One region of the Lysinibacillus sp. FSL W7-1291 genome, then DNA from elsewhere that is predicted to be linked to it. Evidence: a T-box and tRNA genes for the amino acid it is inferred to sense, from the RefSeq annotation. Region 1 holds a T-box; the other holds one or more tRNA genes.

The links. A T-box is a leader RNA that pairs with one kind of tRNA and senses whether it is charged. The one in region 1 lies ahead of leuS (leucine--tRNA ligase), so its partner is inferred to be a tRNA-Leu.
Positions count from the first base shown of each region.
Region 2: it encodes a tRNA-Leu, which carries the amino acid that the T-box ahead of leuS (leucine--tRNA ligase) is inferred to sense. The anticodon was not compared.

Region 1 covers NZ_CP151994.1:3,429,442-3,444,826, forward strand. The annotation lists gene NST76_RS16490 (glutathione ABC transporter substrate-binding protein) at 1-1,012, opposite strand, end outside; gene NST76_RS16495 (ABC transporter permease) at 1,194-2,096, shown strand; gene nikB (nickel ABC transporter permease) at 2,111-3,031, shown strand; gene NST76_RS16505 (ABC transporter ATP-binding protein) at 3,046-4,059, shown strand; gene NST76_RS16510 (dipeptide ABC transporter ATP-binding protein) at 4,056-5,048, shown strand; gene NST76_RS16515 (histidine kinase) at 5,086-5,838, shown strand; gene NST76_RS16520 (response regulator) at 5,877-6,575, shown strand; gene NST76_RS16525 (permease) at 6,580-7,842, shown strand; gene NST76_RS16530 (nucleoside transporter C-terminal domain-containing protein) at 8,307-9,488, shown strand; gene leuS (leucine--tRNA ligase) at 9,629-12,046, opposite strand; T-box leader at 12,134-12,344, opposite strand; gene NST76_RS16540 (SulP family inorganic anion transporter) at 12,411-14,153, opposite strand; gene NST76_RS16545 (metalloregulator ArsR/SmtB family transcription factor) at 14,210-14,557, opposite strand; gene NST76_RS16550 (MFS transporter) at 14,704-15,385, opposite strand, start outside.
Region 2 covers NZ_CP151994.1:3,813,036-3,828,420, reverse strand. The annotation lists gene bcp (thioredoxin-dependent thiol peroxidase) at 1-113, shown strand, start outside; gene NST76_RS18630 (D-2-hydroxyacid dehydrogenase) at 110-1,054, shown strand; gene perR (peroxide-responsive transcriptional repressor PerR) at 1,175-1,618, shown strand; gene NST76_RS18620 (YgzB family protein) at 1,640-1,993, opposite strand; gene NST76_RS18615 (nucleotidyltransferase-like protein) at 2,143-3,030, shown strand; rRNA gene NST76_RS18610 (16S ribosomal RNA) at 3,378-4,931, shown strand; rRNA gene NST76_RS18605 (23S ribosomal RNA) at 5,150-8,074, shown strand; rRNA gene rrf (5S ribosomal RNA) at 8,187-8,302, shown strand; tRNA gene NST76_RS18595 (tRNA-Asn) at 8,319-8,395, shown strand; tRNA gene NST76_RS18590 (tRNA-Ser) at 8,401-8,492, shown strand; tRNA gene NST76_RS18585 (tRNA-Glu) at 8,517-8,591, shown strand; tRNA gene NST76_RS18580 (tRNA-Val) at 8,607-8,682, shown strand; tRNA gene NST76_RS18575 (tRNA-Met) at 8,709-8,783, shown strand; tRNA gene NST76_RS18570 (tRNA-Asp) at 8,787-8,864, shown strand; tRNA gene NST76_RS18565 (tRNA-Phe) at 8,881-8,953, shown strand; tRNA gene NST76_RS18560 (tRNA-Thr) at 8,965-9,040, shown strand; tRNA gene NST76_RS18555 (tRNA-Tyr) at 9,050-9,133, shown strand; tRNA gene NST76_RS18550 (tRNA-Trp) at 9,147-9,220, shown strand; tRNA gene NST76_RS18545 (tRNA-His) at 9,233-9,308, shown strand; tRNA gene NST76_RS18540 (tRNA-His) at 9,344-9,419, shown strand; tRNA gene NST76_RS18535 (tRNA-Gln) at 9,437-9,511, shown strand; tRNA gene NST76_RS18530 (tRNA-Gly) at 9,516-9,590, shown strand; tRNA gene NST76_RS18525 (tRNA-Cys) at 9,599-9,672, shown strand; tRNA gene NST76_RS18520 (tRNA-Leu) at 9,719-9,799, shown strand; gene NST76_RS18515 (GNAT family N-acetyltransferase) at 9,992-10,534, shown strand; gene NST76_RS18510 (phosphotransferase) at 10,561-11,367, shown strand; gene NST76_RS18505 (ABC transporter permease) at 11,501-12,532, shown strand; gene NST76_RS18500 (ABC transporter ATP-binding protein) at 12,535-13,224, shown strand; gene NST76_RS18495 (S-layer homology domain-containing protein) at 13,324-14,409, shown strand; gene NST76_RS18490 (arylamine N-acetyltransferase) at 14,451-15,197, opposite strand; gene nagB (glucosamine-6-phosphate deaminase) at 15,384-15,385, shown strand, end outside.

The DNA.
Region 1 (15,385 bases):
TTGTTTCACTAGAATAACCAATAATTTTAGGACTCATTGCCGAATTTGCAAGTGTACCTACATTATCATAAATACCACTAATAATTGCTTCGCGGTCAACTGCATAACTAATTGCCTGACGTACTTTTACATCTGATAATAGTGCATCTTTCACATTGAAACCGATAAATTCTACCGCAAGTCCTTCGGCACGGAATAAATTCATCGTTGAAGAATTTTCTATGCGGTCAATCTCTGTTACGGGTACTTGTTCAGCGATATGTGCTTCTCCACTTTCAATCATTGCTAAACGAGTAGAGTCCTCTGGTACGACTTTAAATGTTACTTTATCTACTTTCGGTACAGTGCCCCAGTAATCTTTGTTTGTATTTAATGTAATTTCTTGACCAGATTTCCAATCCTCGAATACAAATGGACCTGTCCCTACTGGATGTGTTGCTAATTCATCAGCCGCTTCCGCAATAGCTTTCGGGCTGATCATACTACCTTCTTGACTTGCTAAAATAGATAAAAGCGGTGCATATGGTTCTTTTAACTTCAACGTGACAACATACGTATCATCTACCACTGCTTCATTAATCATTGATAATTTATCACGTTGTGGTGAACCAGTTGCAGGATCTAAAATACGATCAAATGTAGCTTTAACAGCCTCTGCATTAAAATCTGCTCCATCATGGAATTTAATGCCCTCATTTAATGTAAATGTCCAAGTGACATCATCTTTTTGCTCCCACTCTTTTGCAAGTAATGGAACAATTTTGCGATCTCTATCAAAAGCAACAAGTGTTTCATATATTTTGCCATGGATAATATTCGCTGACGGAATATCTGTAATAAAATGAGGATCAAGGCTTGTCGCATCCGATGCTCTTAAAACAACTAATTCTCCTCCTACACTTTTTGATCCCTCCTTAGAACCTTCTGAACTTTGATTACTTGCAGTTGAACATGCCTGTAAAACAAGTACGGTAATGAGTGTCATAAATAAAATCAACTTCATTTTCTTCATAAACATTTCCTCCTTATATGATTTGATCCTTACATTTCGAATTATAAAGAAATAAAATTCACTTGTTTTTTAAAATCTTTACGTGTTTTTTAAATTTTCTGACTAATACTCCATTAATCATTTACATTCTTTACGCTTTTCACTAAATTGAAAACAAATCAAATAGAAAAGGAGATTCGATATGGATAAAGTAACTACTACTATCGATCATTCTGTTTTAGTGAATGCACGCAAGGCCTCTAGAAAAAAGAATCTTGTCTCTTTCCTAAACAAAATAAAAAAAAATAAAGCGGCGGTCGCTGGGGGCATCATCATTCTTCTCTATATATTGATGTTTCTTATCGGACCTATTCTAGCACCTTATGATCCTTACGACGTACAGTTAGATCAAAAATTACAAGGGCCAAGTTTAGATCATCTAATGGGCACCGATGACAAAGGACGAGATATTTTAAGTCGAATTTTATATGGTTCACGCTTATCCATTGGAGTTGGTATTTCAGCTGTGTTATTTGGTGGATCGATTGGCACATTCCTAGGACTTATCGCTGGTTATTATGGTAAATGGGTTGATTCTATTATTAGTCGAATTTTAGATATCATGCTTGCCTTTCCAGGTATTTTATTAGCTCTAGCTATTGTCAGTGCATTAGGGCCAAGTCTAATTAACGTCACAATTGCAGTAGGTTTTTTCTCTATCCCCATGTTTGCTCGTATCGTACGTGGCTCGACAATGGAAGTTAAAAAACTAGAATATATCGATGCTGTCAAAACACTCGGAGCAAATGATATGACGATTTTAATTAAACATATTTTCCCGAACATTTTATCACCGATTATTGTACAAGCATCTATGCGTTTAGCAACGGCTATTCTATCTGCGGCAGGTCTATCCTTTTTAGGATTAGGGGCACAGCCACCATCTCCTGAATGGGGTGCCATGCTATCAAACGGAAGAGATTTCTTATTTACTGCTCCTTATATGGCGCTATTCCCTGGTATTATGATTTCCATCCTTGTTTTAGGATTTAACTTATTTGGCGATGGTTTACGCGATGCGCTAGACCCAAGAATGAAAAATTAAAGGAGAGAAGACACATGACATTATTTATCATAAAACGGCTCGCTCAAATTATTCCTGTGACCCTTGGTGTAACGCTTGTTGTTTTTTTAATTATGCAAATGATCCCCGGTGATCCCGCCATTATTTTAGCAGGAGAAGGAGCTTCTCAAGAAACGGTTGAAGAATTACGTGAAAATTTAGGGCTTAATAAACCATTAGCTATCCAATATACAGATTATATTAAAAATCTTGTACAGGGAGATATGGGGCATTCGTTAAAAAATAAACAACCTGTATTTGAGGAAATTACTGCACGTTTACCAATTACAATTGAGCTAGCCTTTTATAGTATTTTAATCACTATTATTTTGGGGTTGATTGCCGGCATCATCTCAGCAATCCGTCCATATTCGTTTATGGATGTTGGACTAATGATTGTCGCCTTATTAGGGATTTCCCTACCAAGTTTTTGGTTAGGTATTTTATTGATGTATGTTTTCTCTGTACAGCTACACTGGCTTCCTGTAGCAGGTTGGGATAGTGCCAAACATATTATTCTACCAGCGGTCACACTAGGTGCTGGTGGCGCTGCAATCGTTGCGCGTATGACTCGCTCTAGTATGCTAGAGGTTGTGAACCAAGACTATATTCGAACAGCGAAGGCGAAAGGTTTAAAAGGCTATATTATCATTTTAAAACACGCACTACGCAATGCCTTAATTCCAGTTATTACAGTTGTAGGCTTACAGTTTGGTAGTTTACTTGGGGGAACAGTATTAGTAGAATCTGTGTTCGCTGTCAACGGCTTAGGACGAATGATTGTAGATGCTATTCGTACACGAGATATACCTGTTGTTCAAGGCGGCGTTCTCGTAGCCTCATTAATATTTGTTTTCATTAATCTTTTCGTAGACATATTATATCGAATTTTTAATAAACGAATGGATTTAAACTAGGGAGGGAAAAAGCGATGAAACAAAATACCGTGTTAGAAGTAAAAAATTTACAAACTTATTTTTATTCGAGTGAAGGCGTTGCCAAAGCTGTGGATGGTGTTTCCTTTATACTTCAAAAGGGAGAAACGCTAGGCATTGTTGGTGAATCTGGTTGTGGGAAATCAATGACCTCCCTATCGTTACTTCGTTTAGTACCGTCACCTCCTGGTAAAATCATCAACGGTGAGATTTTCTTAAATAATACAGATATCTTAAAATTATCAGATGAGGAATTACGCAAAATTCGAGGCAATAAAATATCAATGATTTTCCAAGAGCCTATGACAAGTCTAAATCCTGTGTTATCCGTTGGGGAGCAAATTGCTGAATCTATTCGCTTACACCAAGGTTTATCACGTAAAGAGGCATGGCAAAAGGCCGTCGATATGATCCGTCTAGTGGGAATTCCTGCACCAGAAAAAAGAGCGAAGCAGGAGCCGTACCAGTTAAGCGGTGGGATGCGTCAGCGCATTATGATCGCAATGGCATTAGCGTGTACACCCGATGTTTTAATTGCAGACGAACCTACAACGGCACTTGATGTAACCATTCAGGCTCAAATTATTGAAATTATACAAAATCTGCAAAAGCAATTAGGCATGAGCATTATTTTCATTACTCACGACCTAGGTGTTGTAGCAGAAATTTGCGATAAAATTGCTGTGATGTATGCAGGGCAGATTGTAGAAGAAGGCACAACAGAAAGTCTTTTTGAAAAACCGTTACACCCCTATACAAATGGATTAATACAATCATTACCAAAGCTCTATGAAGAGCAAGAAGAATTATCTACTATTCACGGAACTGTTCCAAGTCCATACAATTATCCGGTTGGCTGTCGTTATGCAGAACGTTGCCCATTTGCTACAGATTTATGTCATGAACAACAACCTGAGCTTATGACTGTGGAGCACGAGAAAAAAGTAAGATGTTGGATGTACAGCAATGAATGGCAAGGGCAAACAATGATGAAGGAGATGACAGTATGACAACAGCGCTACAAACACAACCAATCTTACAAGTAAATGATTTAAAACAGCATTTTTTCTTAAAAAAAGAAAAGCTCTTCGGTCCTCAGCAAATTGTAAAAGCTGTGGATGGTGTTTCCTTTGACATTATGCCTGGTGAAACACTTAGCATTGTTGGAGAATCTGGCTGCGGAAAATCAACGACGGGGCGTTCTATTTTAAGATTAGATGAACCTACTTCTGGAGAAGTAATGTTATTTGGTAAAAACTTAGTGAATATGAACAAAAAAGAGCTACGTGCTGCACGCAAGGACATCCAAATTATTTTCCAAGATCCGTATGCATCCCTTAACCCACGAAGAACCATTCGTAAAATGTTAACAGAGGCCATGTCTATTCAAAAAATAGTACCACCTGAACAACAAGAGGCACGCATGATTGAATTAATGTCGCTTGTTGGATTACGTCCTGAATACTTAGAGCGCTATCCACATGAATTTTCTGGTGGTCAGCGTCAACGTATCGGAATTGCAAGAGCTCTTGCAGTCAATCCTAAAATTATTATTTGTGATGAATCGGTTTCTGCGCTAGACGTTTCTATTCAAGCACAAATTTTAAATTTATTAAAGCAGCTACAACGAGATTTAGATTTAACATTTTTATTTATCTCACACGATTTAAGTGTTGTTCGACATATTTCAGATCGTATCATGGTCATGTATCTTGGAAAGGTTGTCGAAATTGCTGATAAGCATTCCCTTTTCACACAGCCATATCATCCTTATACAAAAGCATTATTTTCTTCTATTCCAGTAATCGACAAACAACATCGCAAGGAGCGTATTATTTTAAAAGGAGACCTACCGTCACCTCTTAATCCTCCTACTGGCTGTAGCTTTCACACACGTTGTCCATTCGCCACAGAGAAATGTAAAGCAGAAGTTCCAGCATTACGAGAAATCACTGCAACACATAAGGTAGCTTGCCATTTTGCAGAAAATTTAGTTTAATGTATCTTACACTTATAAAATAAATGGAGAGATCATTATGTTACAACTAGAAACCTTCAACATATATATTCTCCTATGTGTAATTGCTCCAATTATTGGAGCTTTTCTGCTTACTTTTATATTTATTTTCGAAAAACAAATCGATAGCCTTGAGGAAGAAAAGAGAAGTTTAGAGCTCAAGCAGGATTTACAACGAGCGAATATTCTTCAGTTAAATCAGCAAATACAACCACATTTCTTTTTTAACGCATTAAATTCATTGCTAAGCCTAGCCCGCATCAATCGTAAGGAAGATTTGGTTGCGGGTATTGAGGCCTTAGCAACGTTTTTTAAATTTAAATACAATAATCATGAGGTTTTAATCGCGTTAAAGAACGAGATACAATTTATGGATAGCTATTTAAATATTCAACAGTTACGCTTTGGACATCGTCTGACGATTCATAAGGATATGGATGATGAAGCTCTATCTGTACAAATACCTCCATTTATTTTGCAGACCATTATTGAAAATGCATATAAACATAGCTTTGAAAAGCATATAGGACCTGCTGAGTTATCCATTACGATAAAAAAAATGGACAAGATCTTATTAATAGAAATAAAAAATACACAGCCCTTAGAAAAGATAGAAACTGCTATTGAGCAGCTAGAAGATGAATTACAGCAAGGTTATGGTCTTGAAAATATTAGACAACGGCTTGAGCTTATTTATGGTCTCGAAAATGTTTTATTTTCGATTCAAAATAATGAACAGTTTTACACAGTTACAATTCACGTTCCCGCTTAGCCCTTCTATCAATTTGAATGTGAAAGGAGAATCTCACCATGCATATTTTAATCGCAGATGATGAGCCGTTAGAGCTAGAGCAAATGATTTATTTATTAAAACCGCATTTCCCTAATTGGACATTCCATACTGCTCAGGATGCCTCACAAGCTCTGCAATTAGCTAAAAAACACCGTATGACTATCGCCTTTTTGGATATCCAAATGCCTGGGAAAGATGGTATCACTTTGAGCAAGGAATTAAAAGAAATGTATGAAATAGACATCATTATGGTAACCGCTTATCAGACCTTCGAATATGCCCAGCAAGCATTGCGTATCGGGGTAAAAGATTATCTTACAAAACCTGTTATTGCTAGTGAATTAGATGCGATTGTGGAGAAATATAAAGTATGGAGCTCCAACCATGATGCGATTCAAAGCGCGCTTTCCTATATCCATGAAAACTATTATGAAAAGCTCGGTTTAAATATTATTGCAGAAAAGATCCATTTGAATCCAAGCTACTTAAGTCGTAAATTTTTGGAGGAGCAGTCTATTGGCATTAATGAGTATATAAATAATTACCGCCTCGAAATGGCCGTGAAGAAAATAAATGAAAACCTGGACGCAAGCATGTCTGCAATTGCGGAGAGCTGTGGATTTAATAGCCAACACTATTTTAGTGTGGCCTTTAAGAAAAAGTATAATCTATCGCCACGTCAATATAAATCCGCTAAAATGAGTAAAGGTATTTGATAGTATGTTAAAAAATTATTCATTGCTCGTACCATTTGCAAGTTTAAGCACAGCAGCAGGCGTCATCATTCTTTTAGCAAGATGGATTAACGGTAATTTATTATTGTCCTCTCCCTCAGCTCTTATTTCTTATGGCTTTATGGCAGGCATTTGTTATACATTAGCAACAGCCATTTCATTTATTGTATTGAGCTCCTTGTTAAATAAAAGGAATTACAAGCAAAACCAGCATACACAAAGCTTTTTACTCTCTACCATACAACAAAAATTGAGTGGTATGAATTTAAAAGTGATACGACTGTTTTACCTTTTGACAAGCATTGAACTTTGGTTAATTCAATTAATTAGCATTAGTGTCTTGTCTGAAATCATGTTAAATATCCCGATACCCATTACGCTTTTTTTATTTCTAACCGGTATGTTACTGTTTGATCGCATCATGTCTGTGAAAAGTATACTGTGGCTAGAAATTTTATTTATCATCGCCCTGTTTTCATTACTTATTTTTATCCCTATTTACTACTTTGTACAAAATGGAGCAAGCACCGTTTATGAAGGCATTCGTTTATACCACCCTTATTTATTTTATTTTAAAAATAGCGAAATCCTCCTGTTCTATGTCATTATTCAATTAGCCGTTTTAGGACAAGTACTTTTTGATAAATCAACATGGTATTTAATTGCATTTATCAAGCCCAAAAAAATACGTCGCAGCCTATTTTCATCAGGTGTGATTTTAGCATTATTAACATTATCCTTTACAGCTATTTTAATGATTGCTTTATACAGTGGCTCCTTTGGTCAGTTTCAAGTGCTAATTTTTACGTTCTTATATGAAGTACAGCCTGGGTTTCTGACATTCGCTTTCCTTGTCATTGTCCTGTTGGCCGTTGTGACGTCCTTACTTGTAGATATGCGTGCAACAAAACGTTTTTTTATGAAGAAAAGACCCTATTATTTTTACTTAATTGGACTTATGGTCATTTTACTTACCTTTTTCTTATCTATCGATTTAACGATTTTAGGGGTTATTTATTCTTTCGCGTTCCTGCACATTACCATACTGCCGTTTATGTTAATTCTTTTATTTACGAATCGCCGTATTCATAAACATAGTTGGTTTGTCATACTGCTATCTATCCTCATAGGAATTGGCGTTGCCCTAAGCTTCAATGCACTTTACGGATTAGCAACTAGCTTTATGATCTCTAGCATTTATCAATTAATGCTTCAGACCGATACTATAGAAAAAATGCCTGAACCCTAAAATATATGGAGGTCAGGCATTAGTCTGTAGTTAACTAAATATATGTCTTTTATGTTTTCATAAATAATGATTAGGTAAAAAAATACATCCTGAATACCTTCTTCTGCATCTTTAAATAACACCACTCGTACGTTTGCCACAATGGTCAGAACTTCCCAAACACGCCTTACACTTTCACTTCCCTAGTTGGTTTCCTACGTTTTCATTTACACATTGGTCATAAAATTTTAAAAACTTCACACAATAAAAAAGTGTTTTGACATGAGCTTTTCTTGTTATAGAACTGTATTTATCGTATTCGTATGCCCTGTTGCATACTTTTTTTCTATTATCTATTGAATAACTAGCAAAAAAACTGTTATAGTGAGATTGTTTGTCTGACGTCTGACTAATTAAGATCTTTAGCTGTTCTTCTGAATTTGGAACATCAGGACAAACTATTACACATACTTATGGAGGAACTTATGAGATACTTAATATCCTTTTGTGGATTGTTACTTGTTTTTGCCCTAGCTTTATTAATGAGTAAAAACAAAAAAGAAATAAAATATAAATATATAGTGGTGATGTTAATCATCCAATTTTTATTGGCAGCTCTACTACTCAATACGACAATTGGTTTTGTTTTAATCAAAGGAATCACCAAAGTATTTGATCATTTATTGTCTTACGCAAATGCAGGGATATCATTTGTTTTTGGTGGATTAGCAAATGAAGGAGAGTCTCCGTTCTTCCTAGCTGTATTATTACCGATTGTCTTTATATCAGTCTTAATTGGGATTTTGCAGCATTTTAAAATTCTCCCTTTCTTCATGAAATGGATAGGATTACTGTTGAGTAAAGTAAGTGGAATGGGAAAATTGGAATCCTATAATGCTGTTGCTTCCGCAATGGTTGGACAATCGGAAGTATTCATTACAGTCAAAAAACAATTAGATAAGATTGCGCCACAGCGTATGTATACATTATGTGCATCCGCGATGTCGACCGTCTCGATGTCAGTTGTTGGCGCGTACATGACGATGATTGAACCAAAGTATGTCGTAACGGCGATTGTTTTAAACTTATTTGGTGGTTTTATAATTGTTTCCATCATTAATCCGTATACCGTAAAAGAAGAGGAAGATATCTTAACCATTGAAGATGAGCAGAAGCAAGCTTTCTTCCAAATGCTTGGTGAATATATTATGGATGGCTTTAAGGTAGCCATCATTGTTGGAGCCATGCTAATTGGTTTCGTAGCATTAATGGATTTAATCAATTCATTGTTTGATATGATTATCGGTGTTTCTTTCCAAGAAATATTAGGCTATATTTTTGCACCAATAGCTTTCCTAATGGGTATCCCATGGGCAGACGCTGTTTCAGCTGGTGGAATAATGGCCACTAAATTAGTAACGAATGAATTCGTTGCCATGATCAACCTTGGCGACGTCTCAGAGTCCATGAGTGAACGTACACTGGGCATTATTTCGGTATTCCTTGTATCCTTTGCCAACTTTTCATCCATCGGTATTATTTCCGGAGCAGTTAAAGGGTTGAATGAAAGACAAGGTAATGTCGTTGCTCGTTTTGGCTTAAAGTTATTGTACGGAGCCACACTTGTCAGTATCCTAACAGCTATTATTGTTGGATTGATTATTTAAACATCATCATTTGAACTGCACTCCGATAGTTATGGAGTGTAGTTTTTTAAATTATCCACTATAAACTCTTCACGAAAAATAAAAAATGTACATCACTAAAATTTCATTTAGTAATGTACATTTTTATTATTTAGATCATTTTATTTAACGACAATATTGACAAGTTTGCTTGGAATAACGATGATTTTCACTAGTTTTTTTCCTGCCATATATTCTTGTACTTTTTCATCAGCAAGCGCTACTTTTTCGATATCCTCTTTTGAAGCATCTTTCGCTACGACGATTTTTGCACGGACTTTACCAGCCACTTGCACGGCAATCTCCACTTCATCATCCACAAGCTTCGTTTCATCGTATGTTGGCCATTGCTCGTAAGAAAGTGTTGAATCGTGACCTAATAGCTGCCATAGCTCTTCTGCAATATGCGGCGCCATTGGTGCTAGCATTTTAACAAAGCCTTCCGCATACTCTGCTGGAATAACGTCAGCTTTATAGCAATCATTGATAAATACCATCATCTGTGAAATAGCTGTGTTAAAGCGGATACCTTCGTAATCCTCTGTCACTTTTTTCACTGTTTGGTGGTATGCTTTTTCAAGTGTTTGATCGTTAGACACTTGAATTTTTGATGAAATGGCACCATCTTCTTCATTAACAAATAGACGCCAAATACGATCTAAGAAACGACGTGCCCCATCTAAACCATTTGTTGACCATGCAACAGATGCCTCTAATGGTCCCATGAACATTTCATACAAACGTAATGTATCGGCACCATGTGATGAAATGATTTCATCTGGGTTTACAACATTACCTTTCGATTTAGACATTTTTTCATTACCTTCACCAAGAATCATACCTTGGTTAAATAATTTATGGAATGGCTCTTTCGTGTGAACAACACCTAGATCATAAAGAACTTTATGCCAGAAGCGAGCGTAAAGTAAGTGCAGTACTGCATGCTCTGCTCCTCCAATATAAATATCTACTGGTAACCAACGTTTTAGTAACGCTGGATCTGCAATCGCCTCTGTATTTGTAGGGTCGATATAGCGTAAGAAGTACCAGCTAGACCCAGCCCACTGTGGCATTGTATTTGTTTCACGGCGACCCTTTTTGCCTGTCTCTGGATCTACAACATTCACCCATTCAGCAATATTAGCTAATGGTGATTCACCAGTACCCGATGGACGGATATTATCTGTTTTTGGAAGCACTAATGGTAATTCTGATTCTGGAACAGGTGTGATCGTGCCATCTTCCCAATGAATCATTGGAATTGGTTCACCCCAGTAACGCTGACGTGAGAATAGCCAATCACGTAGTCGATAAGAAATTTTCTTCTCTCCAACGCCTTTTTGCTCTAACCATTCAATTGCTTTCGCAATGCCATCTTCTTTATTTAAACCATTAAGGAATTCAGAATTAATATGTTGACCATCACCTGTAAATGCTTCTTTGCTAATGTCCCCACCCTCAAGTACAGGAACGATGTCTAAACCAAATGCAGTCGCAAATTCATAGTCACGTTCATCATGTGCTGGCACCGCCATAATAGCACCTGTACCGTAAGACACTAACACATAGTCAGCAATCCAAATCGGCGCTTTTTTCCCGTTAATCGGATTCACTGCATAAGCACCTGTGAATACGCCTGTTTTTTCTTTTGCTAAATCTGTGCGCTCAAGATCCGATTTCATTTTCACTTTCTCTAAATATGCCTCAACAGCTTGACGTTGCTCAGCTGTCGTTATTTGTTCTACCAATTTATGTTCAGGCGCAAGTACACAATATGTAGCACCAAATAATGTATCTGGACGTGTTGTGAAGACCGTGAAGTTTTGATCTGAACCATCAATAGCAAATGTTACTTCTGCCCCTTCTGAACGACCAATCCAGTTGCGCTGCATATCTTTAATAGATTCTGGCCAATCAACTTCTTCTAGGTCGTCGATTAAACGATCAGCATATGCAGTAATTTTAAGCATCCATTGTTTCATTGGTCGACGTTCTACTGGATGCCCACCACGCTCTGATTTCCCATCAATTACCTCTTCGTTAGCCAATACCGTACCAAGCGCTGGACACCAGTTAACAGCTACTTCATCCACATAGGCTAAACCTTTTTTATAAAGCTGGATAAAAATCCATTGTGTCCATTTATAATACTCTGGATCCGTCGTGTTAATTTCGCGATCCCAATCATAACTGAATCCTAGCTCTTGAATTTGGCGTTTAAAAGTTGCAATATTTTTAGCTGTAAATTCTGCTGGGTCATTTCCTGTATCGAGTGCATATTGCTCAGCTGGTAAACCAAAAGCATCCCAGCCCATTGGATGTAATACATTGTAGCCTTGCATACGTTTAAAGCGTGATAAAATATCTGTCGCTGTATATCCTTCTGGATGTCCTACATGTAGTCCAGCGCCAGATGGGTATGGAAACATATCTAATGCAAAAAATTTAGGCTTCGCTGTTTCATTTTCAGTTTTGAATGTTTTGTTATTAGCCCAATATTGCTGCCACTTTTTTTCAATTTGTAGATGATTAAAACTCATTCTTTTTCCTCCTTCGATTGAATCATGTTGCTCTTCATCATAATTGACAAAATATTTAAAAAATAAAAAAACTCGTCCCTTTCTTATAGAAGGGACGAGAGAATTTGTACTCCCGCGGTACCACCCAAATTAGTGATTACACTCGGCTCAAGCTTCCTTAACGCGGAAGAAACGACACACGCTGTTTCACGCGGGCAGACTCAGAAGGCGAGTTCAACTTGCTTTCTTACTAGCTCCCACCAGCCGCTAGCTCTCTAAAAAGAACGACAAATTTACTATTCCTCATCACAGTCTTTACATGATATTGCATTTATTCTAATGGAAAGTATTGAAAAGCACAAGCCTTTGTTTACAGACTAACCCATTACTGAAGAATTAATTCCTTTTCTTCCTTAGATTTTGATAAATCCTTACATTCATGAAAAGCAAAATGCTGGCATCCGATGCATTTCTTTGTGTCCAAATAGCCGAGAGCCTTAGTAATCGCTTCTCCAGTATGCTGATAAAAATGATGCGCTCCAATCTTATCGTAAATACCATTGTGCTGAAGAGCTACTTTTAAATCACCTTGCACACCTGTTACCAGGATTTTACCACCCTGTGCTGTAAAGTTTTCAATAATATTGCTAAAATATGCTTCACCAGTGGAATCCATAAAGGGCACTTTCCCCATTCGCAATATCAAAACTCTTGGTTGCTGATGCAAAGTGCTTTCAATTTTTTGTTCAAACATTTGAGCAGCTCCAAAGAACAATGGTCCTTCAATTGTATACATGCTAATTTGCGGACAATCATGCTGCTGGTGAACGACATGGGGCTGTACCTTCCCACTTTTGTTTGAATGGTCTGGGAGTACCTTTGTCACAACAAGCTTTTCACTCATGCGTTTTGCAAATAATAGCACAGCTAATACAAGCCCTACTTCCACTGCTAATGTGAGACTTGTAAACACCGTTAATAAAAAGGTAATCAATAACACTAGCGAGTCACCCGATTTTAATTTCACAATATGTGAGAAATGGTGTCGTTCGCTCATATTCCAGGCTACAACCATCAATACAGGAGCCATACTTGCTAATGGAATATGAGACGCATATGGTGCTAATAGCAATAATGTAACTAAAACAAATACTCCGTGTATGATACCTGACATAGGCGATACTGCACCTGTTTTAATATTAGTTGCAGTCCGTGCAATAGCACCTGTAGCTGGAATCCCCCCGAACAAAGGCGTCACGATATTAGCAATTCCTTGACCAATCAGCTCTCGATTACTGTTATGCTTACTATTCGTCATCCCATCTGCAACGACTGCCGATAGTAGTGACTCTATGCCCCCTAGCATGGCGATGACAAACGCTGGTCCAATAAGCAGTTGTAGGCGTTCAAAGGTGATATCAGGTATAGCAAAATGAGGCAATGAATTCGGAATTTGCCCATAAGCTGTCGCGATCGTAGCAACATGTCCTGTAAAGAGGAAAGTGGCCACAAGTGTAGAAACAACAATACCTGCTAATGCTCCAGGAACCTTTGGAAAAAACTTCGGCGTCATCAGTATTGTCACAAAACAGATAACAGCCGTCAAAATACTATACATATTGGTCGTTCCAAGCTGCTTCATAATTTCTTGTATATTGGCAATAAAATACTCATGTCTTTTAACATTTGTTAACCCTAAAAAGTTGGCAATTTGACCTGTAAAAATAATAACTGCTATACCTGCTGTAAAGCCAACTGTTACAGGGCGAGGAATAAATTTAATTAAAGATCCTAACTTAAAAATGCCCATTAAGCAAAGCATAATCCCAGCCATTAATCCTGCAAGTAATAAATCCTCATAGCCATAGGTAATGACAATTCCTAATAAAATCGGTACAAACGCCCCAGTTGGCCCACCAATTTGATATTTCGATCCACCAAAAAGAGAAATAAGAATACCCGCAATACAGGCGGTATAAATCCCATATTCGGGTTTCACCCCCGATGCAATGGCAAAAGACATGGCAAGTGGAATAGCGACGATCCCAACTATAATTCCGGATAATAGATCCTTCTTGACGTGATGAACAGAATACCCTTCAAAGCGTCCTGTAAACAGTGACTTCATAGATAAATCTTCCCTTCGAAATAATAAGCAAAGCATAATTTTTCAACTTCTTTGATTTACTTATTGCCTTCGTCACCTTCATTGCTCGTCATTTCCTCTAATCTCGAAATGGTGTTAACTAAATGGTTATTGAAAATATCCTTTGCCACCCCAAGTAATTCACCAATCATCGGATCACTTAAAGAATAGTAGACTTTTTTACCTTCCTTCACACCATAAACGATATTTTTGGCGCGTAATACACTTAATTGCTGAGAAACAGCAGAACCCTCTTTCTCTAAGCAATCTTGAATCTCATTGACACTTTTCTGACCTTCTACAAGGAGTTCCAGTATTCTAATGCGTAACGGATGTGCTAATGCTTTAAAAAAATCCGCCTTAAATTGTTGTAAACCCTCTTCCATAAAAAACACCCTCCACATTACTACATATTCAAATATTTGAATATGTATGATTGTAAGCCTGTATCGATTATTTTTCAATAGCTTCAATAAAAAAAGAGCAAAACCAAGTGCTGATCACTCGTTTTTGCTCTCTTCCTTGCCCACTATTAATCTGCAACGATATTATTCTTTTTTAAAGGATAATCATAAGTTAAACATGGAATAATAGCCAACAGCACAACGACCACTAAAGTTAATACAAGAGGTATCATGCCAAATTGATCCACCATTATCCCACCGAATAATGGCCCAATCATCCGACCACCTGTCGCTGCACTATTGATAATGCCCTGATAGAATCCTTGTCGACCTTTTGGTGCGAGCTGATTCGCGATGGTTGGTAATGCTGGGGTATAGAACATTTCACCAAACGTTAAAACAAGCATCGCGGCTCCAAACATTTTAAAATCACTCGCAAAGGCGATGATTCCAAACGATAGGGCAATCAGAATTACACCAAATACGAGCTGACGCTTTAAATTGTTTTCCCATCTTTTCACAAGCGGTGCAATGAGTGGCTGACCTACAACTATAAGCAAACCATTTATTGTCCAAAGTAAACTATATTGCTTTAACCCTAAGCCTAAATCTTGAGTATAGGATGAAATAGTAGCACTCCATTGAGAATATGCAAGCCAACATAACACTGAGGATGCGCTAATAATTAACAAAGCATAGAATGGTGCTTTGTTAACAATTCGTTTACTTTCACTGACGACATTTTTAGGGGCAATACTGCCTGCCTCTAAACGTTTAAATGTAAATAAAGCAATAAAAAAGAATAAAATA
Region 2 (15,385 bases), 380 kb from region 1:
CGTTTTTAATTGATACTGAGGGTAAGCTTGTAAAAGCTTGGCGTAAAGTACGTGTAAAAAATCATATTGAAGAAGTGTATACCTATTTAGCAGATCAGGAGGCAGCAAAGTGAAAATCTATTTTACATTTGAACCTAGACCAGATTTACGAGAGCCGTTATTAGCAGAATTTCCACAGGTTGATTTTATCTTCAAAAGTGGCTTATCGAATGAAGTTCTTCAACAAGCGGATGTTTTAGTTACATATGGTGAAGATTTAACAGAAGAAAGTATCCAATATGCGACAAAGCTAAAATGGATTTTCGTTGCCTCAGCAGGTATAGAAAAAATGCCAGCTCAAGCGATTATTGAACGTGGGATTTTAGTTTCGAATGTCCGTGGTATTCATAAAACACCAATGGCTGAATCGATGCTTGCCCATATTTTAGCGATTAAACGTGCGTTACCTTGGATGTATGAGCAGCAAAAGAAAAGTGAATGGTCGAAAAAAGCGCAGCAAACGGAATTACGAGATAGTACGGCGCTTATTTTAGGCCCAGGAGCGATTGGTTCAGAAGTTGGGCGTTTATTGCAGGCTTTTGGCGTGACGACGATTGGCTGCAACCGCTCTGGAAAAGAAGCGGCGTATATGGATACGATGATTAGCTTTGCTCAATTAAAAGAGGCCTTACCTAATGCGGATATCGTTATTTCGGTGTTACCAAAAACAAAAGAAACGACCCATTTATTAAAAGAAGAGCATTTTGCTGCTATGAAAAATAGCGCCATCTTCATGAATTTTGGTCGAGGCAATTTAGTGGAAGAAAGGGTACTCATTCAAGCAATCAAAAAAGAGCAAATTGGTTACGCCGTTTTAGATGTCTTTGAAGAAGAGCCTCTGTCAACGGACAATCCATTATGGACGTTACCGAATGTCATTGTATCACCACATGTATCTAGCCATTCTTCTCGTTATGTTGAACGAAGCTTAGAAATTTTCAAGCCAAGCCTAACAAAATGGCTGAAGGGTGACACGGATTTAGAAAATACGATGGATTTATCTAGAGGATATTAAGGGCCAGCCATTGATTTATTGAGAATAAGCAATGTGTGATTGTTGACGAAGTAGTGCGAATTGGATACACTATTTATAACAATTATAAATTAATAATACTTATGGAAGAGGTGCATGACGATGTCTGCAACGCATTTACAGGATGCACTGGACACGTTAAAAACAACTGGTGTTCGTATTACTCCTCAGCGTCATGCTATTTTGGAATATCTTATTCAATCAATGGCACATCCTACTGCCGATGAAATTTATAAAGCACTCGAGGGAAAGTTTCCTAATATGAGTGTAGCGACTGTCTATAACAACCTGCGTGTATTTCGTGAAGTGGGTCTTGTGAAAGAACTGACTTATGGAGATGCTTCAAGTCGCTTTGATTTCGTGACAAATGACCATTACCATATGATTTGTGAATGCTGTGGTAAGATCGTCGATTTCCATTATCCAGGACTCGACGAAATAGAGCATTTTGCATCACAGGTAACTGGTTTTGATGTGCACTCGCATCGTTTAGAGATATACGGCACTTGTCCATCATGTAAAGTTGCTACTGCTAAAGTACAATAAAAATCCTAGCTCTTACAAGGGCTAGGATTTTTTTGTTTTATTATTATAGGATTGATCGAACTCTTTACCTTCTAAAGTTGGATCAAGCGTTAGTGGTTCATTACAGTACATGCACATATCAACACGCCCTAAAACCTTTGTATGTTTATGACAATTAGGACATTCCACTTGAATAGCTCTTGTTGAAAGCAACCCGATCCAAGCATATACGACTGTGCTACCGATAATACATAAAACACCTAATGACATGAAAATTAAAACTAATATCGGGCTATTTTTAAAGAAAATTCCTCCGTACATGACAATAAAACCGAAGAAGATTAGTGCTAATGCGAATGAACGAATTTTATTAATTTTACTTTTGTAAGGTTTCATATTTCATCTTGCCTCCCAATCTAAAATCTACTATAACATATAAGGGCGAAGTATTTTAGCTTTGAGATGAATGAAAGAAGGAATACTTTTAGAGTATGTCGAATTTTTAACGGAACAAGAGAACCTATATGAATAAAGGGGGGCTGAACATGGAGCAGGTATTGCGTCCAATCTACCAAGAACGTGCGAGTCAGTCGAATACATTAGGCGTAATTTTAGTGGAGAAGCGTGAGGAACATAGTAACGTTACAGATACATTTGATACAGTTTTATTAATTATCGTAAAAGAAGCAGAGCAGCCAGTCTTTTCGAAACATTACTTATATGAAGGAAATAAAGTAGCTCTACATACAGTTACAGAGAAGTTAATACGAAAATGGTTGCTCATCGGTTCTAATAAGAAGGTAGTCGATTGGATTTTCTTTGGAAGGGTGTTATTTGATCGTAATGAATTTTTGCATAAATTAAAAATAGAATTGCAAGAATTCCCGTATAGCGGTCGTAAAATTAAAACAGGCATCCAATTCTCAAAGTTAATTCGCAGATATCTGGAGGGGAAAGAATACTTCGATAAAGGAAGTTACTTGGATGCTTATAATCACGTAGTCGATTCATTACATCATTTGGGTCGTCTTTCTATTATAGATAGCGGACTATACCCTGAAGTTACTGTTTGGGCACAAGTGAAAAAAATAGAGCCTGCTATCTACAAGCTGTATGAAGAGCTAGTGACGAGTAATGAGCCAATAGAAAAGCGCTTAGAATTATTGTTTTTAGCAAGTGAGTTTTTAATTCATTCTCGTACACGTGATGGTGCACAGCATATATTAGAAGTTATGCAAACGAAAGACATGTGGACGATTCAGGAATTGCATGACCATCATGAGCTCATGAATTACTCAGTAGATTTAGAAGTGTTTGTCGAATATTTAGTGGATAAAGGCTATATTCAAATAGAACCAATTGCTGCAAAAAATGAGATGATATTTCACCGTCATTACAAGGTCAATAAAGAGGCACTAGAAATGGGGCAATGACTGTAGTATGCTTGTAATCGAGGTATTTAAAAATACCTCGATATTTTTTTAGAAAAGTAGTTGACGAATGATATCTTGATATTGTATTATATTAATTGTCGCTAAGACATAACGAAATGCTCGATGAAAAACACAAAAAACTTTTTCAAAAAAGTAGTTGACATGATTTGAGCGAGATGTTAATATTAAGAAGTCGCTGAAAAACGACTTGAATAATGAACCTTGAAAACTGAACAAGCAAAACGTAATCAATAAAGTTTTTAGTAACTAACTTCGGTTAATGAACGAAACAAAATTTTGGACATCAAAATGATGCCAGCAAAACAATTTGAGCTATTCAAATTTCTTTTATGGAGAGTTTGATCCTGGCTCAGGACGAACGCTGGCGGCGTGCCTAATACATGCAAGTCGAGCGAACAGAGAAGGAGCTTGCTCCTTCGACGTTAGCGGCGGACGGGTGAGTAACACGTGGGCAACCTACCTTATAGTTTGGGATAACTTTCCGGAAATAGGGGCTAATACCGAATAATCTGTTTCACCTCATGGTGAAACACTGAAAGACGGTTTCGGCTGTCGCTATAGGATGGGCCCGCGGCGCATTAGCTAGTTGGTGAGGTAACAGCTCACCAAGGCGACGATGCGTAGCCGACCTGAGAGGGTGATCGGCCACACTGGGACTGAGACACGGCCCAGACTCCTACGGGAGGCAGCAGTAGGGAATCTTCCACAATGGGCGAAAGCCTGATGGAGCAACGCCGCGTGAGTGAAGAAGGATTTCGGTTCGTAAAACTCTGTTGTAAGGGAAGAACAAGTACAGTAGTAACTGGCTGTACCTTGACGGTACCTTATTAGAAAGCCACGGCTAACTACGTGCCAGCAGCCGCGGTAATACGTAGGTGGCAAGCGTTGTCCGGAATTATTGGGCGTAAAGCGCGCGCAGGTGGTTTCTTAAGTCTGATGTGAAAGCCCACGGCTCAACCGTGGAGGGTCATTGGAAACTGGGAGACTTGAGTGCAGAAGAGGATAGTGGAATTCCAAGTGTAGCGGTGAAATGCGTAGAGATTTGGAGGAACACCAGTGGCGAAGGCGACTATCTGGTCTGTAACTGACACTGAGGCGCGAAAGCGTGGGGAGCAAACAGGATTAGATACCCTGGTAGTCCACGCCGTAAACGATGAGTGCTAAGTGTTAGGGGGTTTCCGCCCCTTAGTGCTGCAGCTAACGCATTAAGCACTCCGCCTGGGGAGTACGGTCGCAAGACTGAAACTCAAAGGAATTGACGGGGGCCCGCACAAGCGGTGGAGCATGTGGTTTAATTCGAAGCAACGCGAAGAACCTTACCAGGTCTTGACATCCCGTTGACCACTGTAGAGATATAGTTTCCCCTTCGGGGGCAACGGTGACAGGTGGTGCATGGTTGTCGTCAGCTCGTGTCGTGAGATGTTGGGTTAAGTCCCGCAACGAGCGCAACCCTTGATCTTAGTTGCCATCATTTAGTTGGGCACTCTAAGGTGACTGCTTAGGTGACAAGCCGGAGGAAGGTGGGGATGACGTCAAATCATCATGCCCCTTATGACCTGGGCTACACACGTGCTACAATGGACGATACAAACGGTTGCCAACTCGCGAGAGGGAGCTAATCCGATAAAGTCGTTCTCAGTTCGGATTGTAGGCTGCAACTCGCCTACATGAAGCCAAATCGCTAGTAATCGCGGATCAGCATGCCGCGGTGAATACGTTCACGGGCCTTGTACACACCGCCCGTCACACCACGAGAGTTTGTAACACCCGAAGTCGGTGAGGTAACCTTTTGGAGCCAGCCGCCGAAGGTGGGATAGATGATTGGGGTGAAGTCGTAACAAGGTAGCCGTATCGGAAGGTGCGGCTGGATCACCTCCTTTCTAAGGATTATTTCGGAATACAAACCTAGGGTTTGTAAGATTACGTTTTGCGTTCAGTTTTGAAGGTTCATTCTTCTTGAATGAAAAGCTTCAAAACTTGTTCTTTGAAAACTGGATAAAACGACATTGAAATTGTAACAAACACATTTATTTTTTTAAGTTTTTTTATAGGCTTAATAACATTAAGAGGTTTCCGATATTTTTATTGAAAGCCGTTAGGTTAAGTTATTAAGGGCGCACGGCGAATGCCTTGGCACTAGGAGCCGAAGAAGGACGGCACTAACACCGATATGCTTCGGGGAGCTGTAAGTGAGCTTTGATCCGGAGATTTCGAATGGGGGAACCCACTACGTTTAATCGCGTAGTATCTTGACGTGAATACATAGCGTCTAGAAGGCAGACCCAGGGAACTGAAACATCTAAGTACCTGGAGGAAGAGAAAGAAAAATCGATTCCCTGAGTAGCGGCGAGCGAAACGGGAAGAGCCCAAACCAAGAGGCTTGCCTCTTGGGGTTGTAGGACACTCAATACGGAGTTACAAAAGAGCGAGTTAGATGAAGCGACTTGGAAAGGTCCGCCAGAGCAGGTAAAAGCCCTGTAGTCGAAAGTTCGTTCTCTCCTGAGTGGATCCTGAGTACGGCGGAACACGTGAAATTCCGTCGGAATGGGAGGACCATCTCCCAAGGCTAAATACTACCTAGTGACCGATAGTGAACCAGTACCGTGAGGGAAAGGTGAAAAGCACCTTACGGAAGGGGAGTGAAAGAGATCCTGAAACCGTGTGCCTACAAGTAGTTAGAGCCCGTTAATGGGTGATAGCGTGCCTTTTGTAGAATGAGCCGGCGAGTTACGATTACGTGCGAGGTTAAGCTTTAGAAGGCGGAGCCGCAGCGAAAGCGAGTCTGAATAGGGCGAAATAGTACGTGGTCGTAGACCCGAAACCAGGTGATCTACCCATGTCCAGGGTGAAGGTAAGGTAACACTTACTGGAGGCCCGAACCCACGCACGTTGAAAAGTGCGGGGATGAGGTGTGGGTAGCGGAGAAATTCCAATCGAACTTGGAGATAGCTGGTTCTCTCCGAAATAGCTTTAGGGCTAGCCTCGTGATGAGAATACTGGAGGTAGAGCACTGTTTGGACTAGGGGGCCATCCGGTTTACCGAATTCAGACAAACTCCGAATGCCAGATATTTATACACGGGAGTCAGACTGCGAGTGATAAGATCCGTAGTCAAAAGGGAAACAGCCCAGACCACCAGCTAAGGTCCCAAAGTAATCGTTAAGTGGAAAAGGATGTGGCGTTGCACAGACAACCAGGATGTTGGCTTAGAAGCAGCCATCATTTAAAGAGTGCGTAATAGCTCACTGGTCGAGTGACGCTGCGCCGAAAATGTATCGGGGCTAAACGATTCACCGAAGCTGTGGATTGACATCTACGATGTCAGTGGTAGGAGAGCGTTCTAAGTGCGTTGAAGTCAGACCTAAGGACTGGTGGAGCGCTTAGAAGTGAGAATGCCGGTATGAGTAGCGAAAGACGGGTGAGAATCCCGTCCACCGTATGACTAAGGTTTCCTGAGGAAGGCTCGTCCGCTCAGGGTTAGTCGGGACCTAAGCCGAGGCCGATAGGCGTAGGCGATGGACAACAGGTTGATATTCCTGTACCACCTCCTCACCGTTTGAGAAATGGGGGGACGCAGTAGGATAGGGTAAGCGCGCTGTTGGTTATGCGCGTCCAAGCAGTAAGGCGTGTGTGTAGGCAAATCCGCACACTGTAACGTTGAGCTGTGATGGCGAGTCCGTATGGACGAAGTTCCTGGTTTCACACTGCCAAGAAAAGCCTCTATCGAGGTGAGAGGTGCCCGTACCGCAAACCGACACAGGTAGTCGAGGAGAGAATCCTAAGGTGTGCGAGAGAACTCTCGTTAAGGAACTCGGCAAAATGACCCCGTAACTTCGGGAGAAGGGGTGCTCTTGAGCGTGCAAGCGCATGAGAGCCGCAGTGAATAGGCCCAGGCGACTGTTTAGCAAAAACACAGGTCTCTGCAAAACCGTAAGGTGACGTATAGGGGCTGACGCCTGCCCGGTGCTGGAAGGTTAAGAGGAGTGGTTAGCGCAAGCGAAGCTGCGAATTGAAGCCCCAGTAAACGGCGGCCGTAACTATAACGGTCCTAAGGTAGCGAAATTCCTTGTCGGGTAAGTTCCGACCCGCACGAAAGGCGTAACGATCTGGGCACTGTCTCAACGAGAGACTCGGTGAAATTATAGTACCTGTGAAGATGCAGGTTACCCGCGACAGGACGGAAAGACCCCGTGGAGCTTTACTGTAGCCTGATATTGAATTTTGGTACAACTTGTACAGGATAGGTAGGAGCCAGAGATCTCGGAGCGCCAGCTTCGAAGGAGGCGTCGGTGGGATACTACCCTGGTTGTATTGAAATTCTAACCCATGCCCCTTAGCGGGGCAGGAGACAGTGTCAGGCGGACAGTTTGACTGGGGCGGTCGCCTCCTAAAAGGTAACGGAGGCGCCCAAAGGTTCCCTCAGAATGGTTGGAAATCATTCGTAGAGTGTAAAGGCACAAGGGAGCTTGACTGCGAGACCTACAAGTCGAGCAGGGTCGAAAGACGGGCTTAGTGATCCGGTGGTTCCGCATGGAAGGGCCATCGCTCAACGGATAAAAGCTACCCCAAGGGATAACAGGCTTATCTCCCCCAAGAGTCCACATCGACGGGGAGGTTTGGCACCTCGATGTCGGCTCATCGCATCCTGGGGCTGTAGTCGGTCCCAAGGGTTGGGCTGTTCGCCCATTAAAGCGGTACGCGAGCTGGGTTCAGAACGTCGTGAGACAGTTCGGTCCCTATCCGTCGTGGGCGTAGGAAATTTGAGAGGAGCTGTCCTTAGTACGAGAGGATGGGATGGACACACCGCTGGTGTACCAGTTGTCTTGCCAAAGGCATCGCTGGGTAGCTATGTGTGGACGGGATAAGTGCTGAAAGCATCTAAGCATGAAGCCCCCCTCAAGATGAGATTTCCCATTACGCAAGTAAGTAAGATCCCTCAAAGACGATGAGGTAGATAGGTTCGAGGTGGAAGTGTGGTGACACATGGAGCTGACGAATACTAATCGATCGAGGACTTAACCAAAATGTTTGAACCATTCAATGTACGTTTATCCAGTTTTGAAAGAATAAAAAATATTATAATATACTTGTAATTTTTATAAAATATGTTATAATAAGTATTGTCTTTCAAATAGTCTAGTGATGATGGCAAAGAGGTCACACCCGTTCCCATACCGAACACGGAAGTTAAGCTCTTTAGCGCCGATGGTAGTTGGGGGCTTCCCCCTGTGAGAGTAGGACGTCGCTAGGCTATATACTAAAATTATTCCGAAGTAGCTCAGTTGGTAGTAGCACCTGACTGTTAATCAGGTTGTCGCAGGTTCGAGTCCTGCCTTCGGAGCCATTCTTGGAGAGTTGTCCGAGTGGCCGAAGGAGCACGATTGGAAATCGTGTAGGCGGTTAACACTGTCTCAAGGGTTCAAATCCCTTACTCTCCGCCAGCACTTTGATTTATTCCAAAAGTTGGCCCCTTGGTCAAGTGGTTAAGACACCGCCCTTTCACGGCGGTAACACGGGTTCGAATCCCGTAGGGGTCACCATTTAAATACCCAGATGGAGGATTAGCTCAGCTGGGAGAGCATCTGCCTTACAAGCAGAGGGTCGGCGGTTCGAGCCCGTCATCCTCCACCATTATTTTTACAATAGTATATGATTATCGCGGGGTGGAGCAGTGGTAGCTCGTCGGGCTCATAACCCGAAGGTCGTTGGTTCAAATCCGGCCCCCGCAACCAAATGGTCCCGTGGTGTAGCGGTTAACATGCCTGCCTGTCACGCAGGAGATCGCCGGATTCGATCCCCGGTCGGGACCGCCATTTATTTTAATAACAAGGGTCAGTAGCTCAGTTGGTAGAGCATTAGATTGAAGCTCTAAGTGTCGGCGGTTCGATTCCGTCCTGACCCATCATGTTTTTTGCCGGTGTAGCTCAGTTGGTAGAGCAACTGACTTGTAATCAGTAGGTCGTGGGTTCGACTCCTATCGCCGGCACCATGTATTCCCGGAGGGGTAGCGAAGTGGCTAAACGCGGCGGACTGTAAATCCGCTCCTTAGGGTTCGGCGGTTCGAATCCGTCCCCCTCCACCAGTTTTATTATTATAGGGGCATAGTTCAACGGTAGAATAGAGGTCTCCAAAACCTTTGGTGTGGGTTCGATTCCTACTGCCCCTGCCAATTAATTTTATGGCGATTGTGGCGAAGTGGTTAACGCACCGGATTGTGGTTCCGGCATTCGTGGGTTCGATTCCCATCAGTCGCCCCATTTAAAGTAAAATTAATAAAAATTATAATATAATGGCGATTGTGGCGAAGTGGTTAACGCACCGGATTGTGGTTCCGGCACTCGTGGGTTCGATTCCCATCAGTCGCCCCATTTATATAATTATCTTTTGGGGTATAGCCAAGCGGTAAGGCAACGGATTTTGATTCCGTCATGCCCTGGTTCGAATCCAGGTACCCCAGCCATTTTGCGGAAGTAGTTCAGTGGTAGAACACCACCTTGCCAAGGTGGGGGTCGCGAGTTCGAACCTCGTCTTCCGCTCCAACTTCGATGGCGGCATAGCCAAGTGGTAAGGCACAGGTCTGCAACACCTTTATCACCGGTTCAAATCCGGTTGCCGCCTCCATATTTTAACTCTAATCGGTGTATCCGATTTTTTTTATCTCCATTATGCCGGTGTGGCGGAATTGGCAGACGCGCACGACTCAAAATCGTGTTCCTTTGGAGTGTCGGTTCGACCCCGACCACCGGTATCCTAGACAGTAGTATGTTAAAACTGTCTATAGAAACGTTTCTTACTTAGTGTAAGAAGCGTTTTTTTATTTGTCATCAATAATAATATTGCATTTTAAACCTCGCGTGAATGATTAAAATTTTTTATGCCAAAAGAGGATATAAATACATACATATTGAATAAACAGTAAATACGAAGGTAGGTGTGGAACATGATTATAAGGGAAGCAAAGTTGTCGGATGCTAAAGGCATAGCAAAAGTTCATGTAGATAGTTGGAAGAATACTTATAAAAATATTCTTCCTACCGAGTATTTAGAAAAATTGTCTTATGAGCAAAGAACAGAATTATGGGTAAGGAACTTCTCTAAAGTTGATCATTATGTCTTTGTTGCAGAAAGCGATAATGGGGAAATTATTGGATTTACTGATGGTGGTAAGAGAGCTGAAAATGAAATTGAAGGGTCTGGGGATTTAACATCCATCTACATTTTAGATCAATTTCAGGGTCAAGGAATAGGCAGTAAACTAGTCAATAAATTGTTTACTAAGTTGGAAGCATTAGGCTATGAAAAAATATTTGTTGAGGTTTTAGAGGATAATCAGTCGAAGCGTTTTTATGAGAGATTGGGTGCTAGATTAGAAAAAACGGAAAAGATTAATATAGGAAATAAAGACTTAGACTTATTAATTTATGTGTGGAGTAATATAGATCCTGTTCTTTATCAAACTAAAGGAATAGGAAAGGCTGATTAAAATAAGTAGCATTGGTGGTGAAAATTTTGCATCCCATACAACGAAATGAAATACCTAAAGACATAGTTGAGTATGTTGGAGGAGTTATCCATATTTATTTTCCAAGACAAGGACATACATCGGATGTAGGAATTCTTAATTCTAAAAGAGGAATATTCGTTTTAAAAAGAACAAAAGGAACACAATTTTGTTCCTGGTTAACGAAAGAAGCAACTGTCCTTAAACATTTATCAAAATCTACATTACCAGTTCCAACGTTGCATTATTTTATTGAACAACCATTAGAAAATCAGTCATGGGCTTTAATGGCATATTTAGAAGGCGACACCGTTAGAAGTGCACTAGAAAATGAGATTAAAGAGGAAAACAGACATGAAATAATATTTAATTTTGGAAAGATCCTTTCTGCCATTCATTCAACCCGATGTCCACAAGAGTTAGTAAAAAACACACCATGGATAGACGATATGTTGGGACAAGCTGAGTGTAATTTGAAAAATTTTAAAGTAGATGGCACTCCAAAATTATTAGATAAATTGAAAAGGAAAAAACCAAAAATCATTCAGCAAACATTTATACACGGTGATTTCACAATTGACAATGTTCTTGTACAGAATAGAAAAATTTCAGGAGTTATCGATTGGAGTGCTGGAGCATTAGGTGATCCACGATATGATGTTGCTCTGGCGGTACGCCCTAAACCACATGTATTTGAAACAGAACAAGACGAACAGATATTCTATGAAGGGTACGGCGTTAAGTTAATAGACCAAAATGAATACAATTACTTTAAAAATGGATTATATGAATTTTTTAAATTAAAAATATTTTAAACCGTTCTATAGGATAAAAACTTCCTTTATAGATCGGTTTTTTATTTTCCCGGTCATTTTTAATGATTAGTTCATGCTCTGTTCATGTAAACATTTTAAGCTATGAGTAATCAAAGAAATGGAGGGGTTAGTAATGAATCTTGCGTGGAAAGAGATAAAGAAGAATAAAGTACGGTTTTTAATCTTAGGCTCCATTATCTTCCTAGTTAGTTTTTTAACGTTTATTATTTCGGGTTTGGCAAATGGTCTATCGCAGGATAATGCAGCTTTAATTAAAGATTTACCGAAAGGACAAATTTACATGGCTGAAGATGCAGAGGGGGCGTTTAATCTTTCGAGAATTGATAGCGACCTTCAACAGGAAGTCATGGGGAAAGAGAAAGAAGCAGTAGCTTTTTCGATTCAAATGGGCTTTTTAAATGATCAAGACGATAAACAGCAGAGTGTTGCCTTTGTTACATCTACCGAGTCCAGATTGTTTCAAAATGTGCATCAAGGGGAGGTACTGTTAGATAGCTCGTTACAGGATAAAGGAATCAAAGTCGGAGATACATTAAAGAATAATCAATACAATGGTGAGTTCATCGTTAAAGGCTTTGTGGAGCAAAAGAAATATAGCCACGCACCTGTCGCTTACATTAGTGAAGAGGCCTATCACGAGATGTATCGTGTAAATGACAAACAGTTAATTTATGTACCAAATAGCGAGCCAAAAGAGTTTAAAGGGCTACAAGCATACAACAATAAAGAATTTCTCAATACAATTCCCAGCTATAGTGCGGAACAGCTATCTTTAAATATGATTATATGGTTCTTAGTTGTCATTAGTGGCATGTTATTCGCCATTTTCTTCTATATGATGAATGTGCAAAAAATTGGTTTGTATGGCATCTTAAAAGCAATTGGTTTAAAAACAAGTAAGTTGTTTAAAATGATCTGGACACAGATGGCTATTATTACAATGATCTCACTTGTCATATCCATTAGCCTTAGCCAGTTATTTAATGTTGTTGCACCTAAGGGAATGCCCTTCACCTTAGCAATTGGCACTACAACACAGTTATCTATTGTGTTTCTTATCATTGGCTTTATCGGAGCTACATTGTCGGGTCTACAAATTAAAAAAATTGAACCGTTACAAGCCATACAACAAGGGGAGGCATAATCATGACATTGTTTACAATTGATGAAGTGCGAAAAACGTTTAAAAATGGTGAAGTGGAGGAGGAAATTTTAAAAGGTATCAATCTTTCGTTAAAAGAGGGGGAGATTACTGCATTGGTAGGTGCGTCTGGTTCAGGGAAAAGTACACTGTTAACGATAGCTGCGGGACTACAGCCAGCAACAGATGGGCAAGTGTTTTTCGAAGAACAAAATCTTACAACGATGAGCACTGAGCAGGTACGGAAATTACGTGCAAGTAAATTTGGCTTTGTCTTTCAGTTTGCGCATCTCGTACCATTTCTGACAGTGGAGGAGCAGCTGCTGTTAATGCTAGATGTTGCTGAGTCTCGGTTAAAGAAGCACGAACAGCAGCATGAAGTGAATCATCTACTACAATTAGTTGGAATGGCTCATCGTAAAACGGCTTATCTTTCCTCCTTATCAGGTGGAGAAAAGCAGCGTGTAGCAATCGCACGTGCCATCATTCATCAACCAAAAGTATTGTTTGCTGATGAACCAACAGCTAGTTTAGACTCCCAGCGTTCTAAAGAAATTATGCTGTTGCTAAGAGAATTAACGAAAACATTAAAGATTACAACATTAATGGTGACACATGATGAAGAAATGCTCGCCTATGCTGATCGTATTATTAAAATGAGCGATGGGCTTGTGTTACCAAATGCTATGTACTAATTGGAAATACCACAATCATATCTTTTATGGTTGTGGTATTTTCATATGAAGAGTAAAAATTGACTTAGATGGGTAAAGAATTGAAGGAGGAGGGATAATGTGAAGAACCTATTGAAAATTATATGTTCAATCCTGATAACTGTTTGTCTATTACCTAAGGAAGTACGGGCAGCAAGCTTTAAAGATTTAACTGATGAGACATTATCAACAGAAATTGATTATTTAGTAGAGCAGGATATTGTGAGGGGGTATTCAAATACTCTGTTCAAGCCGAACGAAAAAGTTACGAAAGCACAGGTTGCTGTGATGTTAACTCGTGCTCTAGGATTAAATACAATCAATATAAAAAATCCTAATTTTCAGGATGTAACGACTGCGCATAAGTATTATAAAGAAATTGCTGCGGTACAAAATGCGGGCATTTTTAATGCAGTCGATAAATTCCATCCAGATGCAATGATTACAAGAGGACAAATGGCTATTGTACTGCACAGAGCCTTTCAATTAAAGGGCTCAGATCCTTATTATTTTTCGGATGTAACGGAGCAGACACCAGGCTATAAAGAGATTTTAACATTGGCTCATAATCATTTAATAAGAGGTTATGAGGATGGAGCATTTAAACCAAATGAGCCTGTTACACGTGCTCACTTTTCAGCATTTTTGGCACGAGCGATGACTCTGACTAAGCCTGATTTGCTAAAAGATCCTGCTTTTGTTTATACGTATGCTCATTATTCTTTAAGTGATAATCAACGCTATACGTTAAACTATCAATATGACCATCATGACGGTAAAAATGATGTATGGACAGTCCAAAATGTAAGTACAGCACAAACATTTCCTAATGAACTGTTATATGGACATGACCGTATATATGGTCAAGCTATTGCTAGTGATGCTACCACACATTATGATTTGTATTTGGAACTACCACTTAGAATAGGTGTCATTTTACATGAGGATGACGAGGGAGTGACGTCTGGTGTACGAGTGACAGTTAAAACGACTAACGGTACTGTGCGAGCTGGTGAGGTTCAATATACAGGTGTCGTGATACTTGAAGAAAGATCCATCTATAGTGATGTGGTGAAAACTTATTATTTTGTAGATGGAATTGGTTTAGTGAAAGAGCTACACAATGACATTGTTGTGTTAGAGTTATTAAATCGTACAATGAAATAAATTGAAAGCAAGCCTCTTTTTGAAGTGGGCTTGCTTTGTTGTTAGTTTTGTAATGTAATATGAAAAAAACGCTGAAGAGCTTGCAGCCATTCTTTGTCATTGTGTGTAGTATAAATTGTTAAGGATGAACCTTCATAGATTCTAAATTCGTTGTTCATCATGGTATGACGTCCACGAGTAGTGCGAATCATAGCAATTTTATTTTTTTGCTGCGAGAGTCGAGGTGCAAATTTTGCCTCATTTGCATCATCATGAAAACTATAAAGCAAACGCCAATTTTGTTTTGTTTGTTCAAACAGCATCCAACCATTTGCTTCATCTCGTTCTATTTTATATAACTCTTGGCCTTCACGATGTTGATGTCCTGCAATCAATGGTACTGGCTTACAGGGTGCTAAAGCACCTACTCCTACATCTGAGATATAGGTCTGTCCACCCTCATTTATTAATAAAAGCTGGTGCATAGGAATCTCCTCTGTAGGTGTATCTTCTGCCACGTTACGCCAAAACTGCGCATATCGATTCGTAACAGAGAATCCAAGTTCCCGCAAGAGCCAGCTAAATAAGATATTGAGTTCAAAGCAATTGCCACCACGTCGTTCAACCATTATTTTTTGATATAAATCAGGGATAGCGAAGGAGATACCACGGTTCAAGGCAACATCTAAATTTTCATAGGGAATGGTCAATAGATGTTTCGTTTGTAGTTGTCCAAGTAGTTGTATAGTTGGCTCTAAAGATCCTTGAAATTGAATATGCTGTAAATAGTGATGAATCTGAGAATTCATAAAATCGCCTCACTTCCTTATTAATAACATAACCGAAATAGTCTAAGATTACACGCATAAACTGAAGGAGGAAATGATAGAAAAATAGCTAAATAACTAGTAAGATTAATATATTAGCTACTATAAAGTGAAATATTTTACATATTAGTTAATAATATTGAGGGTAAGGTAGGTATCGTAATTACTAT